4 regions of the Streptomyces sp. NPDC060366 genome follow, and region 1 is predicted to be linked to each of the others. Evidence: riboswitches for the same ligand, from Rfam matches in the RefSeq annotation. Region 1 holds a riboswitch; each other region holds the start of a gene.
What was found. Region 1 has a riboswitch for cyclic di-AMP ahead of ACFWHU_RS22560 (transglycosylase family protein). Riboswitches for the same ligand answer to the same signal wherever they lie in the genome.
Positions count from the first base shown of each region.

Region 2: it holds a riboswitch for cyclic di-AMP, as region 1 does, so the genes downstream of both, ACFWHU_RS00940 (LysM peptidoglycan-binding domain-containing M23 family metallopeptidase) here and ACFWHU_RS22560 (transglycosylase family protein) in region 1, are expected to answer to the same signal.
Region 3: it holds a riboswitch for cyclic di-AMP, as region 1 does, so the genes downstream of both, ACFWHU_RS09160 (NlpC/P60 family protein) here and ACFWHU_RS22560 (transglycosylase family protein) in region 1, are expected to answer to the same signal.
Region 4: it holds a riboswitch for cyclic di-AMP, as region 1 does, so the genes downstream of both, ACFWHU_RS03660 (transglycosylase SLT domain-containing protein) here and ACFWHU_RS22560 (transglycosylase family protein) in region 1, are expected to answer to the same signal.

Region 1 covers NZ_JBHXDC010000009.1:113,422-117,149, reverse strand. The annotation lists gene ACFWHU_RS22565 (transglycosylase family protein) at 1-870, shown strand, start outside; cyclic di-AMP (ydaO/yuaA leader) riboswitch at 1,129-1,305, shown strand; gene ACFWHU_RS22560 (transglycosylase family protein) at 1,309-1,986, shown strand; gene eno (phosphopyruvate hydratase) at 2,269-3,555, shown strand.
Region 2 covers NZ_JBHXDC010000001.1:234,218-237,945, reverse strand. The annotation lists gene ACFWHU_RS00955 (helix-turn-helix domain-containing protein) at 1-170, shown strand, start outside; gene ACFWHU_RS00950 (DUF6126 family protein) at 249-431, shown strand; gene ACFWHU_RS00945 (tyrosine-protein phosphatase) at 445-1,248, opposite strand; cyclic di-AMP (ydaO/yuaA leader) riboswitch at 1,662-1,819, shown strand; gene ACFWHU_RS00940 (LysM peptidoglycan-binding domain-containing M23 family metallopeptidase) at 1,824-2,753, shown strand; gene ACFWHU_RS00935 (SGNH/GDSL hydrolase family protein) at 2,921-3,728, shown strand, end outside.
Region 3 covers NZ_JBHXDC010000003.1:37,433-41,160, reverse strand. The annotation lists gene ACFWHU_RS09165 (ATP-dependent DNA helicase) at 1-1,242, opposite strand, end outside; cyclic di-AMP (ydaO/yuaA leader) riboswitch at 1,435-1,595, shown strand; gene ACFWHU_RS09160 (NlpC/P60 family protein) at 1,594-2,769, shown strand; gene ACFWHU_RS09155 (YncE family protein) at 2,745-3,728, opposite strand, start outside.
Region 4 covers NZ_JBHXDC010000001.1:863,596-867,323, reverse strand. The annotation lists gene ACFWHU_RS03665 (right-handed parallel beta-helix repeat-containing protein) at 1-789, shown strand, start outside; cyclic di-AMP (ydaO/yuaA leader) riboswitch at 1,228-1,388, shown strand; gene ACFWHU_RS03660 (transglycosylase SLT domain-containing protein) at 1,393-2,136, shown strand; gene ACFWHU_RS03655 (hypothetical protein) at 2,324-2,584, opposite strand; gene ACFWHU_RS03650 (alpha/beta fold hydrolase) at 2,606-3,454, opposite strand; gene ACFWHU_RS03645 (YeeE/YedE family protein) at 3,487-3,728, opposite strand, start outside.

The DNA.
Region 1 (3,728 bases):
GTGACAGGCTCGGCGATCGCCATCCCGCTGCTCGGCGCGACCGGCGCCAGTGCGGCCGACGCCGGCACCTGGGACCGGGTCGCCGAGTGCGAGAGCGGCGGCATGTGGAGCGCCGACCTCGGCAACGGGTACTACGGCGGACTCCAGATCTCCCAGGAGACCTGGGCCGACTTCGGCGGTACGACGTACGCCCCCACCGCCGACCAGGCCAGCCGCAGCCAGCAGATAGCCGTCGCGGAGAAGATCCTCGCCGCGCAGGGACCGGCCGCGTGGCCGACGTGCGCGCTCATCACCGGCCTCACGGCGGACGCCGATACGGACGGCGAGCCCTCCGGCGACGCCACGCAGAAGCCCGAGACGCCCGCGGAGCCCGAGCCGAGCGAGACGGCCGTCCTGCCCGCCGCTCCCGAGTCGACGCCCCCCTCGGGTCAGTTCGGCCGGGACTCCGCCTCCGGGGCCGAGAAGCCCGCCACGCGGGAGTCGAGCGCGAAGCCGAGCACCGAGGCCGGCAGCGGCCAGGGCAAGCACCGCGGTGAGGCGGCCCCCGAGAGCGGCGCGACGGCCGGTTCGGGCGAGTCGGCCGAGACCGGTACGGACGGGTCGACCGAAGCGGGCAAGCCGGGCAAGTCCGGCGAAGAACGCGAAAGTGGCCGTCATGCCTCACGGGGTGACGGTTCGGCACGCGGCGACGACGCCGCCGACGGCTCGTACACCGTCCGCTCCGGCGACAACCTGTGGGCCATCGCCGACGAGCAGAAGGTGGAGGGCGGCTGGCCCGCCCTCTACGAGGCGAACCGCGAGGTCGTGGGGTCCGACGCCGATCTGATCCTGCCGGGCCAGAGCCTCGATCTGACCGCGAAGCAGGGGTAGTTAAGCGGGCTATGTCCGCATCTGGGCAAGTGAGACAAGCGTCTCTTCGTCCCAACTGACACGGTCTGACCGGCAGCTCACCCCGGTCCCTTCCCGACCTGCGTAAACAGAGGTTTCCTCGCGGCAGGATGGGCGAATCATCCCGGATGTTCCGTCTTTGAACATCCGGGATGTCTGTGTTTACGGTCTGAACCGCTCGCACCGCGGGCACCGTCGACCGTCACGCCGAATCCTGCCGTCGGTCGGGGGGAGTACTCGTCGCGTCAAGCGCCGAAGGCAGGAGCGGGGGACCCAAAGGTAAGTGCCGGTCATCACGGCCGGCTCGGGGTGCAGCCGTGCGCAGGGGGACGTGAAGACGTTCCCGGGTCGCACGGCCGGGCAACTCACTTGGCCCGAACCCGACAGCTCACCTCGTAGGCGTCGGTGAGGAGATCTCGCATGCTGTTTTCCAGCAACTCCGGCAAGGGCAAGCACCGCCGTCCCTCCAAGACCGTCCGCTACGCCACGCTCGCCGGCATCACCGGTGCCGCTGTCGCGGCCCCGCTGATCGGCGCCACCTCCGCCTCCGCCGCCACCACCTCCGAGTGGGACGCCGTCGCCCAGTGCGAGTCCGGCGGCGACTGGTCGATCAACACCGGCAACGGCTACTACGGCGGTCTGCAGTTCTCCGCCTCGACCTGGTCCGCGTACGGCGGCAGCGCCTTCGCCTCCAGCGCCGACCAGGCCTCGAAGTCCCAGCAGATACAGGTCGCCGAGAAGGTCCTGGCGGGCCAGGGCAAGGGTGCCTGGCCGAGCTGTGGCGTGGGCCTGTCCAACGCCTCGAACGACGCCGGCTCCGCCGGCCCGGCCCCGGAGCAGTCCGCCCCGAAGGCCCAGCCGGCCCCGCAGAAGGCCGAGCCGCGCGCCGAGCAGGAGCAGCCCGCCTCGCGCGGTGAGACCCGCGGTCCGGTCAAGAAGGGCGACGGCGAGTACAAGGTCAAGGCCGGCGACACCCTCTCCAAGATCGCCGAGGCCAAGAAGGTCGAAGGCGGCTGGAAGAAGCTGTTCAAGCTGAACAAGGACATCATCGAGAAGGCCGATGTCATCTTCCCGGGTCAGCAGCTCCACCTGAGCTGACCCGTTCCCCAGAACCCGGCCCCGGCCCGGCGCGCCTCACTCCCCCCGGACGCGCCGGTCCGGGGCCGGGGCCTGTCACGGGCCCGGACCCCGTCCGCCACGTGAACCCCACGACAACGGCGTGAACCCGTGACAATCGCGCGACATTCGTCGCCCACCACGCATTCCGGACTCTTTTCGTCCCAGCGGGCGGGCATCGGCCGACCGCCGCCCGGGAGCCGGTTAGGCTCATGCCGCGGGGCCAATGAGGCCCCGCACCAACGCGTCACATCCCAGAAGGAGATGCTCGTGCCGTCCATCGACGTCGTCGTAGCCCGGGAAATCCTTGACTCCCGAGGCAACCCAACGGTCGAGGTCGAGGTCGGCCTCGACGACGGCAGCACCGGTCGTGCTGCTGTCCCCTCCGGTGCGTCCACCGGCGCGTTCGAGGCCCTCGAACTCCGCGACGGTGACCCGAACCGCTACCAGGGCAAGGGTGTCGAGAAGGCCGTCCTTGCCGTCATCGAGCAGATCGGCCCGGAGCTCGTCGGCTACGACGCCACCGAGCAGCGGCTGATCGACCAGGCGATGTTCGACCTGGACGCCACGCCCGACAAGTCCTCGCTCGGCGCCAACGCGATCCTCGGTGTCTCGCTGGCCGTGGCGCACGCCGCCTCCGAGGCCTCGGACCTGCCGCTGTTCCGCTACCTCGGCGGCCCGAACGCGCACCTGCTGCCCGTGCCGATGATGAACATCCTCAACGGCGGGTCGCACGCCGACTCCAACGTGGACATCCAGGAGTTCATGATCGCGCCGATCGGCGCCGAGTCGTTCTCCGAGGCCCTGCGCTGGGGCGCCGAGGTCTACCACACGCTGAAGAAGGTCCTGAAGGAGAAGGGGCTCTCCACGGGCCTCGGCGACGAGGGCGGCTTCGCGCCGAACCTGGAGTCCAACCGCGCCGCGCTCGACCTGATCCTCGTGGCCATCAAGGAAGCCGGCTACGCCCCGGGCAAGGACATCGCGCTCGCGCTCGACGTGGCGGCCTCCGAGTTCTACAAGGACGGCTCCTACGAGTTCGAGGGCAAGTCCCGCTCGGCCGCCGAGATGACCGAGTACTACGAGGAGCTCGTCGCCTCGTACCCGCTGGTCTCCATCGAGGACCCGCTCTTCGAGGACGACTGGGCCGGCTGGAAGGTCCTCAACGACAAGCTGGGCACCAAGGTCCAGATCGTCGGCGACGACCTCTTCGTCACCAACCCCGAGCGTCTCGCCCGCGGCATCGAGGAGGGCTCGGCCAACGCCCTGCTCGTCAAGGTCAACCAGATCGGTTCGCTGACCGAGACCCTGGACGCGGTCGAGCTGGCGCAGCGCAGCGGCTTCAAGTGCATGATGTCGCACCGCTCCGGCGAGACCGAGGACGTCACCATCGCCGACCTGGCCGTCGCCACCAACTGCGGCCAGATCAAGACCGGCGCCCCGGCCCGCTCCGAGCGCGTCGCCAAGTACAACCAGCTCCTGCGCATCGAGGAGATCCTGGACGACGCGGCCGTGTACGCGGGCCGCAGCGCGTTCCCCCGCTTCAAGGACTGATCCTCTCCAGGGCTGATCCGTCGGAGGGCTGATCCTCGAAGCACCTGATCCGGCCTCCGGCGCGGCCCGGCACAGCCAGTCGTGCGTACGTCCCCGTCCCCGGTCCCGTACCGTGTCCGGGGACGTACGCGCGTACAGAGGCAGTACGGCAGTACCAGAGGCACGAGGCCCGC
Region 2 (3,728 bases), on a different contig from region 1:
GGGACGCCGTCCATGTGCTCGACCGGGGCGACAGTGCCCACTTCGACTCGATGACACCGCACCGCCTGGCGGCGGCCGGCCCCGACGGCGCCGAGCTGCTGTTCGTACACACCCTGCTGACCAGCCCTACCACCGAGCTGTGCCTGCCGGGCGGGGCCCACCCCCGCTGATCCACCCCGCCGCCCGCCGCTGATCCGCCGTCAGCTTCGAACCAGACCAGAGAGGCCGACACCGTGCCCGACAACCCCGTGGACGCCGCCGCCGCGCGCGAGCCGGAGGCGACCGCCGAGACCCCCGCCAAGCCCGTCATGGACGAGGAGCGCAACTTCCCGCGCGGCCTCGCCATCCGGCTCTTCGCCTACCTCGTGGCCGGCCATGTCCTGGCCGGCTTCCTCTACCTGCTCTTCGAGGCGGGCGCGCAGGGCCGATAGGCCGACCCCGTGCCTATCCCTCGTCGACGAGACGGCTCCGCAGCCGTTCGCGCGTCTCGTCCGTCAGTCCCAGGCCGTCCGTGAGATAGCGGTCGACGCTGCCCCACGTCTCCTCCATCGTCGTGAAGGCCGTTTCGAGGTACTCGGCGCGCGCGTCGAAGAGCGGCGCCAGCAGCTCCATGACCTCCGGTGAAGTGCCACCGGGCGTCGGATCGCTGCGGCGTACCAGATACCTGCGGTGCGGATCGTTCGACTTCAGATAGTCCGTCTCGATCGCGTCCCGCTCCACGCCCACGGCGAGCAGCGACACCGCGATGGAGAGCCCGGCCCTGTCCTTGCCCGCCGCGCAGTGCATCAGGGCGGGCAGGCTCTCCTCGGCCAGGGCGTGCAGCACCCGCCGGTGCTCGGCGGTGCGGTCCAGAATGATCGAACGGTACGAAGCGGACATTCGGGCCACGCCCTTGCCGTCGGCGAGGATCGACCGGAGCTGGTCGAGATCCCCGTCGCGGACCATTTTCCAGAACTCGGTCCCGTCGGCCGGGTCGGTGAGCGGAATGTTCACATTGCGTACGCCGATGAGCTCGACGTCCAGACCGTCCAGCTTCTGGTCGGCCGCGTTGCGGAAGTCGAAGACCGTGTGCAGATCCAGTGACGTCAGGAACGCCGTGTCCTCGGCCGTGGCGTGCGCGAGGTGGCCGCTGCGGAAGAGCCGGCCGTACCGTACGCGCCGTCCGTCGGCGGTCGGCAGACCGCCCACGTCGCGGAAGTTGCGTACACCGGCCAGTTCGGGTTCGGTCGGCGGGACCGGCTGCGGCACCTCGTGCGTCACGTGAGCTCCTCCGCGTCTGCGGCCGGCGCTCGTCGCCGACGCTGTCGCGCTCCGACTTTACGACATCCGTTCCCGCCGAAATCGCTTCGCGAATGCGGCTTCTGTCCGTATTGGGGGATGGCGTCCAACGTGCCCCGGTCGCGGGGGAGATGGGCGTAGATCGTCCTCGGCTGGTGAGCCAGATCATATCCGTGACGGTGTGTGGCGGCGCCGGGAAGGGGAATTGGGGCGGCGCACGGAATTCGAAGATCCGTAATCCACGCAGGGTGACCACTCGTGGAGACCGATATTCGACATGGGATTGCCGGAGGAAAACAACGGCTTGTACGGGTCGGTCCACCCGGCTTACGGTCACCGCAATCCGAGCGGATCGCCGAATCCTGCCGCCGTTCGGAATCCGCATCCACCCAGCACTCATCCACGTGTGGCAGGAGCGGGGGACCCAGGTAGTACGCCGGTCCGGACTTCCGGACGGCTTGGGGTGAAGTCGCGTCACGGCGCGGCCGGGCATCTCCAGCCCGAACCCGACAGCTCACCTCGTAGGCGCCGGAGAGGAATCCGCCATGCCCGGAAAGGGTAAGCACCGCCGTCCGAGGACCAACCCGATCACCCGCGGATTCGTCGCCGCGGGGACGGGTGGCGCCGCCATCGCAATCCCGCTCATCGGTGCCACCGGCGCGCACGCCGCCGAGCAGGCCGCCCCGTCCGTGGCGCCGGAACGCACCGTGTCCGCCGCGCACGCCGCTCCCGCAGCGCAGACGGCCAAGCAGGCCGCCACCGCCAAGACCGTGAAGACGTACTCGGTCAAGGCTGGGGACTACCTCGCCAAGATCGCCGCGACGCAGAAGGTCGGTGGCGGCTGGCACAAGCTGTACAAGGACAACCGTGAGGCCGTCGGCGACGACCCGTCGCTGATCCACCCGGGTCTGAAGCTCACCATCGGCGCGAAGAGCAAGGCGTCCTCCGAGGGCACGGCCGAGGCCACCCCGAAGAAGAAGCCCGCCCCCGCGAAGCCCGCTCCGGCCGAGCCCGCCCCGAAGGCCGACACCACCTCGGCGAACGAGCCCGCGGCGCAGAGCAGCGGCTCCGGCTACACCGCGCCCGTCGACGGCGCGACCACCACCACCGCCTACCGCGCGGCCGGCGGCAGCTGGTCCAGCGGCTACCACACCGGTGTGGACTTCGCGGCCGCTTCGGGCACCACCGTCAAGGCGGTCGGCCCCGGCACCGTCGTCTCGGCCGGCTGGTCCGGGTCGTACGGCAACGAGGTCGTCATCAAGCACGACGACGGCCAGTACTCGCAGTACGCCCACCTGTCCTCGCTCGGCGTCTCGGCGGGCCAGACCGTCGCCGGCGGCGACCAGATCGGTCTCTCCGGTTCCACCGGCAACTCCACCGGTCCGCACCTGCACTTCGAGATCCGCACCGGCCCGAGTTACGGCTCGGACGTCGACCCGCTGGCGTACCTGCGCGAGCACGGCGTTTCCATCTGACCGGTTGGACCTCACAGGAAATGGCCGTTGGCCGGCACCCCGGGTGCCGGCCAACGGCCTTTCCCTTATTCCGGCTTGAACGAATTTTGACCGGTGGTGTTTCTCACCGGCGTCAACCCCTCCTTACGGTCGCGTAGGTCACATACGCGGGTGAAAGATGTTTCGCTGTGGCTGACGATTCGAGAAGAGAAACCAGAACTGTCTTCGGGTCGTACGCCGCCATCGGTGACAGTTTCACCGAGGGCGTCGGCGATCCCGGACCGGGCGGCGTCTATGTCGGCTGGGCGGACCGGCTCGCCGTACTGCTCGCCGACCGGACACCCGACGGGGCGGCCGTCGACGACCCGAACCACGGGTCGTTCCGGTACGCCAACCTCGCCGTACGAGGACGGCTGCTCGACCAGATCGTGGCCGAGCAGATCCCGCGCGCCAAGCAACTCGCCCCGGACCTCGTAACGTTCTGCGCCGGCGGCAACGACATCATCCGTCCGGGCAGCGACCCGGACGACGTCGCCGAACGCTTCGAACGCGCGCTGGCGGACCTGACGAGCGTGGTCGGCACGGTCATGGTCCCGACCGGGTTCGACACCCGCGGTGTGCCGGTGCTGCGCCATCTGCGCGGCAAGATAGCCACGTTCACCGCGCACGTGCGCTCCATCGCCGACCGCTACGACTGCCCGGTCCTGGACCTGTGGTCGCTCAGATCCGTCCAGGACCGCCGCGCCTGGGACGGTGACCGGCTGCATCTGTCCCCGGAGGGCCACACCCGCGTGGCCCTGCGCGCGGCGCAGGTCCTCGGCCTCGACGTCCCGGCCGACCCCGACCAGCCGTGGCCGCCCCTGCCCCCGCGCGGCACGCTGGAGGTGCGCCGCGACGACATGCAGTGGGCTCGCGAATACCTGGTCCCCTGGATCGGCCGCCGCCTCCGCGGCGAATCCTCCGGCGACCACACGGTCGCCAAACGCCCGGACCTGC
Region 3 (3,728 bases), on a different contig from region 1:
CGCCTTGGCCTCCGACGCGTCCGTCATACGGTCGATCTCGTCGGCGACGAACTGCGCCTCGTCGTGCTCGGTGTCCGCCACGTACCCGGTGATCAGGGCGCCCGCTCCCGCGTTCGTCCACAGATTCTTGGGCCGCCGGCTCTCGTTGCGCTCGATGACCGCGTTGGCCGCGCTGAGGATCGTCTGCGTGGAGCGGTAGTTCTGCTCCAGCAGGATCGTCGTCGCGTCCGGGTAGTCCTCCTCGAACTGGAGGATGTTACGGATCGTGGCGCCCCGGAACGCGTAGATGGACTGGTCCGCGTCACCGACCACGCACAGCTCGGCCGGGTCGTCCCCCTCGCCCGAGGGGCCGACCAGCTCACGCACCAGGGTGTACTGCGCGTGGTTGGTGTCCTGGTACTCGTCCACCAGGACGTGGCGGAACCGGCGGCGGTAGTGCTCCGCGACATCCGGGAACGCCTGGAGCAGATGGACCGTCGTCATGATGATGTCGTCGAAGTCCAGCGCGTTGGCCTCGCGCAGCCGCGCCTGGTACATCCGGTACGCCTCGGCCAGCGTCTTCTCGAAGGGGTCCGTGGCCTGGCCGGCGAAGGTCTCCTCGTCGATCAGCTCGTTCTTCAGATTCGAGATCTTGGCGCTGAACGCCTTCGGGGGGTGGCGCTTGGGGTCGAGGTCCAGATCGCGGCAGACCAGGGCCATGAGCCGCTTGGAGTCGGCCGCGTCGTAGATCGAGAACGACGACGTGAACCCGAGCCGCTTCGACTCTCGGCGCAGGATCCGCACGCAGGCGCTGTGGAACGTCATCACCCACATGGCGTTGGCGCGCGGTCCGACGAGCTGTCCGACGCGCTCCTTCATCTCGCCCGCGGCCTTGTTGGTGAACGTGATCGCCAGTATTTCGCCCGGATGCACGCTGCGGTTCCCCAGCAGATACGCGATCCGGTGCGTCAGCACCCGGGTCTTGCCGGAGCCCGCGCCCGCCACGATGAGCAGCGGCGATCCGGTGTGCACGACGGCGGCGCGCTGCTCGTCGTTCAGCCCTTCGAGCAGCGCCGCCGGGTCCACGACCGTGCGCGGCGCACCGTCTCGGTGGTACGCATCCCTGGGCGGGGGCACGTCGAACTTCCCTCCGAAGAGATCGTCGGGCACCTGTTCCGGAGCGGTGTCCTCGGGTGGCGGCGGGGGCTCCTCGGCCGAGGGCTGGAGGTCCGCCAGGAAGCTGTCGTCAAAGAGGCTGCTCATCGCTTCCTGAGTCTAGGGTGCCGCACTGACAGCCCGCCGCCACATGGCCTCGCGGGGGCACCAACGAGCGTTTGCGTCAAAGGTCACGAAAATGTATCGGGCATATCGGCCATCAACCTTCACAGCGGCACCACAGATTGGCTAGCGTGCACGCCGAGGCCGTCCGTACTCCATCGGCGATCAGCGCCAAGCGGGCTGCCTGCGCCGAATCCGGGCTTCCCGAAGGGAGTCCGGAACCGGGGACCCACCAAGTTCCACCGGGGTGAATCGGGCCGTGATCCTGGCCCGTAGGGCAGCCTTCCGTTCCGCCCGAACCCGACAGCTAACCCGGTAGGCGGTCCACGGAAGGAGATGCCGACCTTGGCGTCGCATCGCAAATCGCGCAGTCGCACCGGAGTGCGCGCGAACACACCGGCTGTCGGCTTCACGACGGCCGCACTCGCCTCGGTCACGCTTCTGTCGACGCAGAGCGCCACCGCCGCGCCGGCGGAGCCCAAGCCCTCCATAGAAGAGGTGCAGAAGAAGGTCGACGACCTGTACCGGCAGGCCGGTACTGCGACGCAGCAGTACAACAAGGCGAAGGAAGCGACCGACACGCAGCGCAAGTCGGTCGACCGGGTCCTGGACGACGTCGCCAAGAGCGCCGAGAAGGTCAACGAGGCGCGGCGCTCCCTCGGTACGTACGCGGCGGCGCAGTACCGCGCGGGCGCGGTCGGTCCCACGGCCGCCCTGATGTTCGCCGACAGCCCGGAGTCGTACTTCGAGCAGACCCAGCTGATGGACCGGCTGACCGACCGCCAGCAGGAAGCCGTCGAGGACTTCCAGAAGGAGCAGCGGTCCGCGGCCAAACAGCGTGTGAAGGCGACGAAGAGCCTGGAGACACTGACGGAGTCGCAGACGTCGCTCAAGGCGGGCAAGCAGAAGGTCCAGAACAAGCTCGCGGCGGCGCGGTCGCTGCTGTCGGACCTGACGGCCGAGGAGAAGGCGCGGCTCGCCGCGCTGGAGCGGAAGAAGGAGGAGGAGGCGCGCCGCAAGGCCGAGGCGAAGGCCGAGGAGGAGGCCGCGGAGCGCAAGCGTCAGGAGGAGGCGCGGCAGGAGGAGGCGCCCGCCACCGGGGGCGGCACGGACACGGGCTCGGGCTCGGGCGGCGGCTCGGGGGCCACGGACGGTACGTACGCGGCCAAGGCCGAGAAGGTCCTCGCGTTCGCCCGCGCCCAGATCGGCAAGCCGTACGTGTGGGGCGCCACCGGCCCCAGTTCGTACGACTGCTCGGGGCTGACGGGCGCCGCCTGGAAGGAGGCCGGCGTCCAACTGCCGCGTACGACCTGGGACCAGGTGAAGGTCGGCAAGCGGGTCGCCACGGCGGATCTGCTCCCCGGCGACCTGGTGTTCTTCTACGACGACATCAGCCACGTCGGCATCTACAAGGGCGACGGCAAGATGATCCACGCGCCGAAGCCGGGTGCGAACGTCCGCGAGGAGTCCATCTACTACATGCCGATCTACGGCAGCGTGCGCCCGGCCTGAGCGGGTCGCCCCGCCGGGCCGTTGAGGAACCAGACGTCGATCGGGTCCATCTCGTCCTGTTCGGCGCACCCGACGGTGACCAGGGCGCGGCCGTCCGGGGTGAAGGCGGCGACGCTCGGCCCGGACGACAGCCGCAGCACGCGGCCGTCGCCGCCGAAGAGGACGTCGCCGACGTCCGACGACATGAACGCGAGCGGTCCGCCCTCGGTCCATATCGCCCGCGCGGTGATCACCGACAGCGGGTCGGTGGCGACCATGCCGTCGGGCGCCCGGTCCGGCCGTATCAGCTCACCCGCGGTGAGGGTGGACGGCGGGGCCGGGGCCTCGGCCGGGGACGAGGACTCGGTCGACGGCGGGGACAGCGTCAGCACGCACACCGCCGGGTCGTCCTTGCCGTCGGCCCCGACGGCGAGGAACCCGGTGCCGTCCGGCGCCGCGGCCAGCGCGTGGATCGTGACCAGCCCGGTGTCCGCCTCGGCGAGCACCGCGCCGCCGGCCGCGTCCCGCACGACCAGCCGGCTGCCGCGGGCGTGCCCCAGCAGCCTCCCGGCCGCGTCCAGGGCGACGGGGCCCTCGCCCTCCCAGCGCGCCCCGTCCGGACCGGGTGAACCTGCCAGGACCTTCCCGGTCCGCGCGTCCAGGACGGCAACGGGGCCGCCGCGCAGCCGCCCCACGGCCACCCTCCGACCGTCCGCGTCGAACGAGAACCGCACGGGCACGTCGATGCCCACGTGGTCGTCCTCGGCCTCCTCCTCGTCCCCGTCGTCCGCCCCGGCACCGGCCGATCCGTCCGGCCAGATGTCCTCGGGGTCGAGCGTCCACAGCGGCTCCCCGGCCGACGACCAGGCGTGCCAGCGGCACTCCACCGAGGCGGCCACGGTCGCGCCGTCCGGGGATATCTGGATGTCGAGCGGGTTGTCGTGGTAGTCGGCGCCGCCGAGGAACATGGTCAGCGGACC
Region 4 (3,728 bases), on a different contig from region 1:
GCCAACGTGGGAGTCTGGGTCGGCCGCGACTACGACAACATCCCGGCGCTCTGGGGCCCCGCCGACGGCCTCGAGTTCAGCGGCATGCGGATCCGCAACACGTACGCCGACGGCATCAACTTCAGCAACGGCACACGCAATTCGCAGGTGGACAATTCCTCCTTCCGCACCACGGGTGACGATTCGCTCGCCGTCTGGGCCAATCGATACGTCAAGGACCCGGCGGTGGACATCGCGCACGACAACTCGTTCACCAACAACACCATTCAGCTGCCCTGGCGGGCCAACGGGGTCGCGATATACGGCGGTTACGGCAACAAGGTGCAGAACAACCTGATCGCCGACACGGCCAACTACCCGGGAATCATGCTCGCGACGGATCACGACCCGCTGCCTTTCTCGGGCGAGACCCTGCTCACCGGAAACGCGTTGCACCGCACGGGCGGCGCTTTCTGGAACGAGGACCAGGAGTTCGGCGCGATCACCATTTTCCCGGCGAGCCGCGACATCACCGGGGTGAAGATCAGGGACACCGAGATCTCCGACTCCACGTATGACGGCATTCAGTTCAAGAACGGCAGCGGCAACGTACCGGACGTCGAAATCAGCAACGTGTCGATCGACAAGTCCAACAACGGCTCCGGCATCCTCGCGATGGGCGGCGCGCGTGGCAACGCGACGCTGACGGACGTGACCATCACCAACTCGGCCGAGGGAGACGTCCTGGTCGAGCCGGGATCGAGCTTTGTGATCACGGGCGGCCCGGGCATCAGGCAAGCGGCCGACTGACACGAAATCGGCAGGGCGGGAGCCCGCTCGGCGCCTTCCGTACGGCTCTGTGAGGGGAGCCGTACGGAAGGCGCTTTTTGCGCATTCAGGACTATTCGCGATCGATGGAAAAGCTCTAGTTTGTCCGCTTTGTCGGGCGGGTGTTATGTGTACTCAGCGGCTAACTTGTCCCTTTCTGGGCGGTGTTGTCGTCGAGCGGTTGCATCGAAACCTCGTGATGTGTGTCACAGGTTCAGTGGGAGGTGTCTCCCGCGCCCGTTCCCACCTCCCGTGCGGGAAGGGAAAGTTGAGGCTTGTACCGACGGACGGGAATTCGAATTGCCCGCCGTTTGATCAGCGAATGGCGGGACGCGGTGAATTCAGGACTTGTTTCGCTCGGACGTTCTCGCTTACGTTCTCGTCATTCCGGGCGGAACGCCGAATCCTGCCGCTGCTCGGAAACCGCACCCACCCATTCACGTACGGCAGGAGCGGGGGACCCAGGTAAGTCGCCGATCCGGCAATGCCGGACCGGCTCGGGGTGAAGCCGCGCCAACAGCGCGGCCGGGCATCTCCCGCCCGAACCCGACAGCTCACCTCGCAGGCGACGGAGAGGATTTCGTCATGCCCGCAGAGGGTAAGCACCGCCGTTCCCGCACCAGCCCGCTCGCCCGCCGCCTCATCGCCCTCGGCACGGGCAGCGCCGCACTCGCGCTGCCCCTGGTGACCGCCACCACGGCGGGCGCCGCGCCCGCCCCGCAGGCCGTCAAGGCCCCGACTGCCGCCACTGCCGCCGCGAAGGTCACCCACACCGTCTCGAAGGGTGAATCGCTGGCCAAGATCGCGGACGCCCGTTCCGTGAGCGGCGGCTGGAAGGCGCTGTACAAGACCAACCGCGCCACCGTCGGCGAAAACCCGTCGCTGATACACCCCGGCCTGAAGCTGAAGCTCTCGGGCAAGCCGAAGGCCGCGGCCCCGACCGCGTCGACCGAGAAGAAGGCGTCGGGCGAGACCACCGAAGCCGTCGAGACGGCCGCGAAGTCGTACACCAACGACCTCGACGGCTGGATCCGCGAGGCGCTGGACGTCATGGCGCAGAACGGCATCCCCGGTTCGTACGACGGGATCCACCGCAACATCATGCGCGAGTCCGGCGGCAACCCGCAGGCCATCAACAACTGGGACTCCAACGCTGCGGCCGGCACCCCGTCGAAGGGTCTGCTCCAGGTCATCGCCCCGACCTTCGAGGCGTACCACGTGCCCGGCACGTCGACCGACAGCTACGACCCGGTCGCCAACATCACGGCGGCGTGCAACTACGCGGCCGACCGCTACGGCTCGATCGACAACGTGAACGGCCCGTACTAATCGGCACGGTCACCGCGTGACCCAGAGGCCGGGCAGGCTGCGCGAAGCAGCCCGCCCGGCCTCCGGCTGTCCTCAATCGCCGGACCGGCTTGGTTCTGTGTCCTCAATCGCCGGACGGGCTCAATAAGAGCCCGTCCGGCGATTGAGGACGAACCGGCCGCCGGACGGACCCGGCCCACGCCACCGCCTAGACGTCGAGCAGCCCCGCCGCCAAAGCCTCCACCCGTGCCCGCCACGCCACCCCCGCCGCCTCCGCGTCGAAGTCGTGCGGGCCCGTCTGGGTGAGGACCAGCCGGGGCCCGTGCCCCGTCCCGGCGCGCAGCTCCCAGCGGACCTCGCCCTCCGGGTGCCAGGCGTACGCCAGGACTTCCGGCGCCCGTACGTCCGTGACCGGGCCCGCCGGGACCTTGTCGGCCGTGAAGCCCGACGGCACCGGCGAACCGGTCACCGGCTCCGCACCACCCGGGGCTTACCGCCGAGCCAGCAGCCAGTCCATCGCCGACGGGCATGTGTCGAGGACCGAGACGTGCCCGTCATCGGGCCGTACCCACAGCTCCGCCCGAGGAAGTCCGGCGAGCATCGACCCGGCGTGCGCGGGTGGTACGACGCGGTCGCGGCCGCCCTGCACGAGCAGTACGGGCGCGGCCACCTCCGCAAGGTCGAAGCCCCACGCGGTGGCGAAGGCGACGTCGTCGTCGATCAGCCCGTCGGGCCCGGCCTGCCCCGCCTTCACCGCGTCGTCGCCCAGCGACGACCACGGGCCCGCCAGCGCGGCGAAGTCGGCGGAGGTGAAGCTCGCGGGGTCGAACTCGTCCGTCGCCGCGTACAGTTCGCGCGCTTCGCGCCCGTCGGCGGCGGAGCGCAGACCGCCGGGCGCCACCATTCCCTCGTACCAGTCGAAGTCCCGCGTGTACGGCGCGATGCCCGCCAGGCAGACGACGCCCGTCACCCGGTCCGGCAGCAGCGCGGCGCACGCCAGCGCGTGCGGCCCACCACCGGACGCCCCCATCGTGGCGAACGACCCGACGCCGAGCGCGTCCGCGATCCGCTCCACGTCGGCGGCGGCCGATGCCACGTTCCGGCCCGGCAGCGGGCTCGAACCCCCGTAGCTGGGGCGGCCGTACGACACCAGGCGGATCCCGCGCGCCGCCGCCGCCGTGAGCAGCGGCTCCAGCGGGACGCCGGTCTGCGGCGAACCGTGGTGCCAGACGACGGTCAGCCCGTCCGCGTCCCCGCCCGCGCCCTTGGCGCCGCCACCGCTGTCGTACGTCCGCAGCGTGCGCCCGTCGCTCAGCTCCACGTCCTGTTCGATGACCACCGGCTCAGCCTACGGCGCGCGGTCGGCCCCGCTCAGCAGATCCCGTCCCCCGGCTTGGGGTTGCCCAGCGCGAACAGCGGGCGCAGCCGTAGCCCGGCCCATGTCCCGAGCAGGGCGGTCGCGCCCCAGATCCAGCCGTGCAGACTGCCCGACGCGATGCCCGCGAGGTAGGCGCCGATGTTGCAGCCGCCCGCCAGTCGCGCGCCGATCCCCATGAGTACGCCGCCGAGCACCGCCGCCACGGCGGTACGGCCGGGGATGCCCCGGTGCAGCG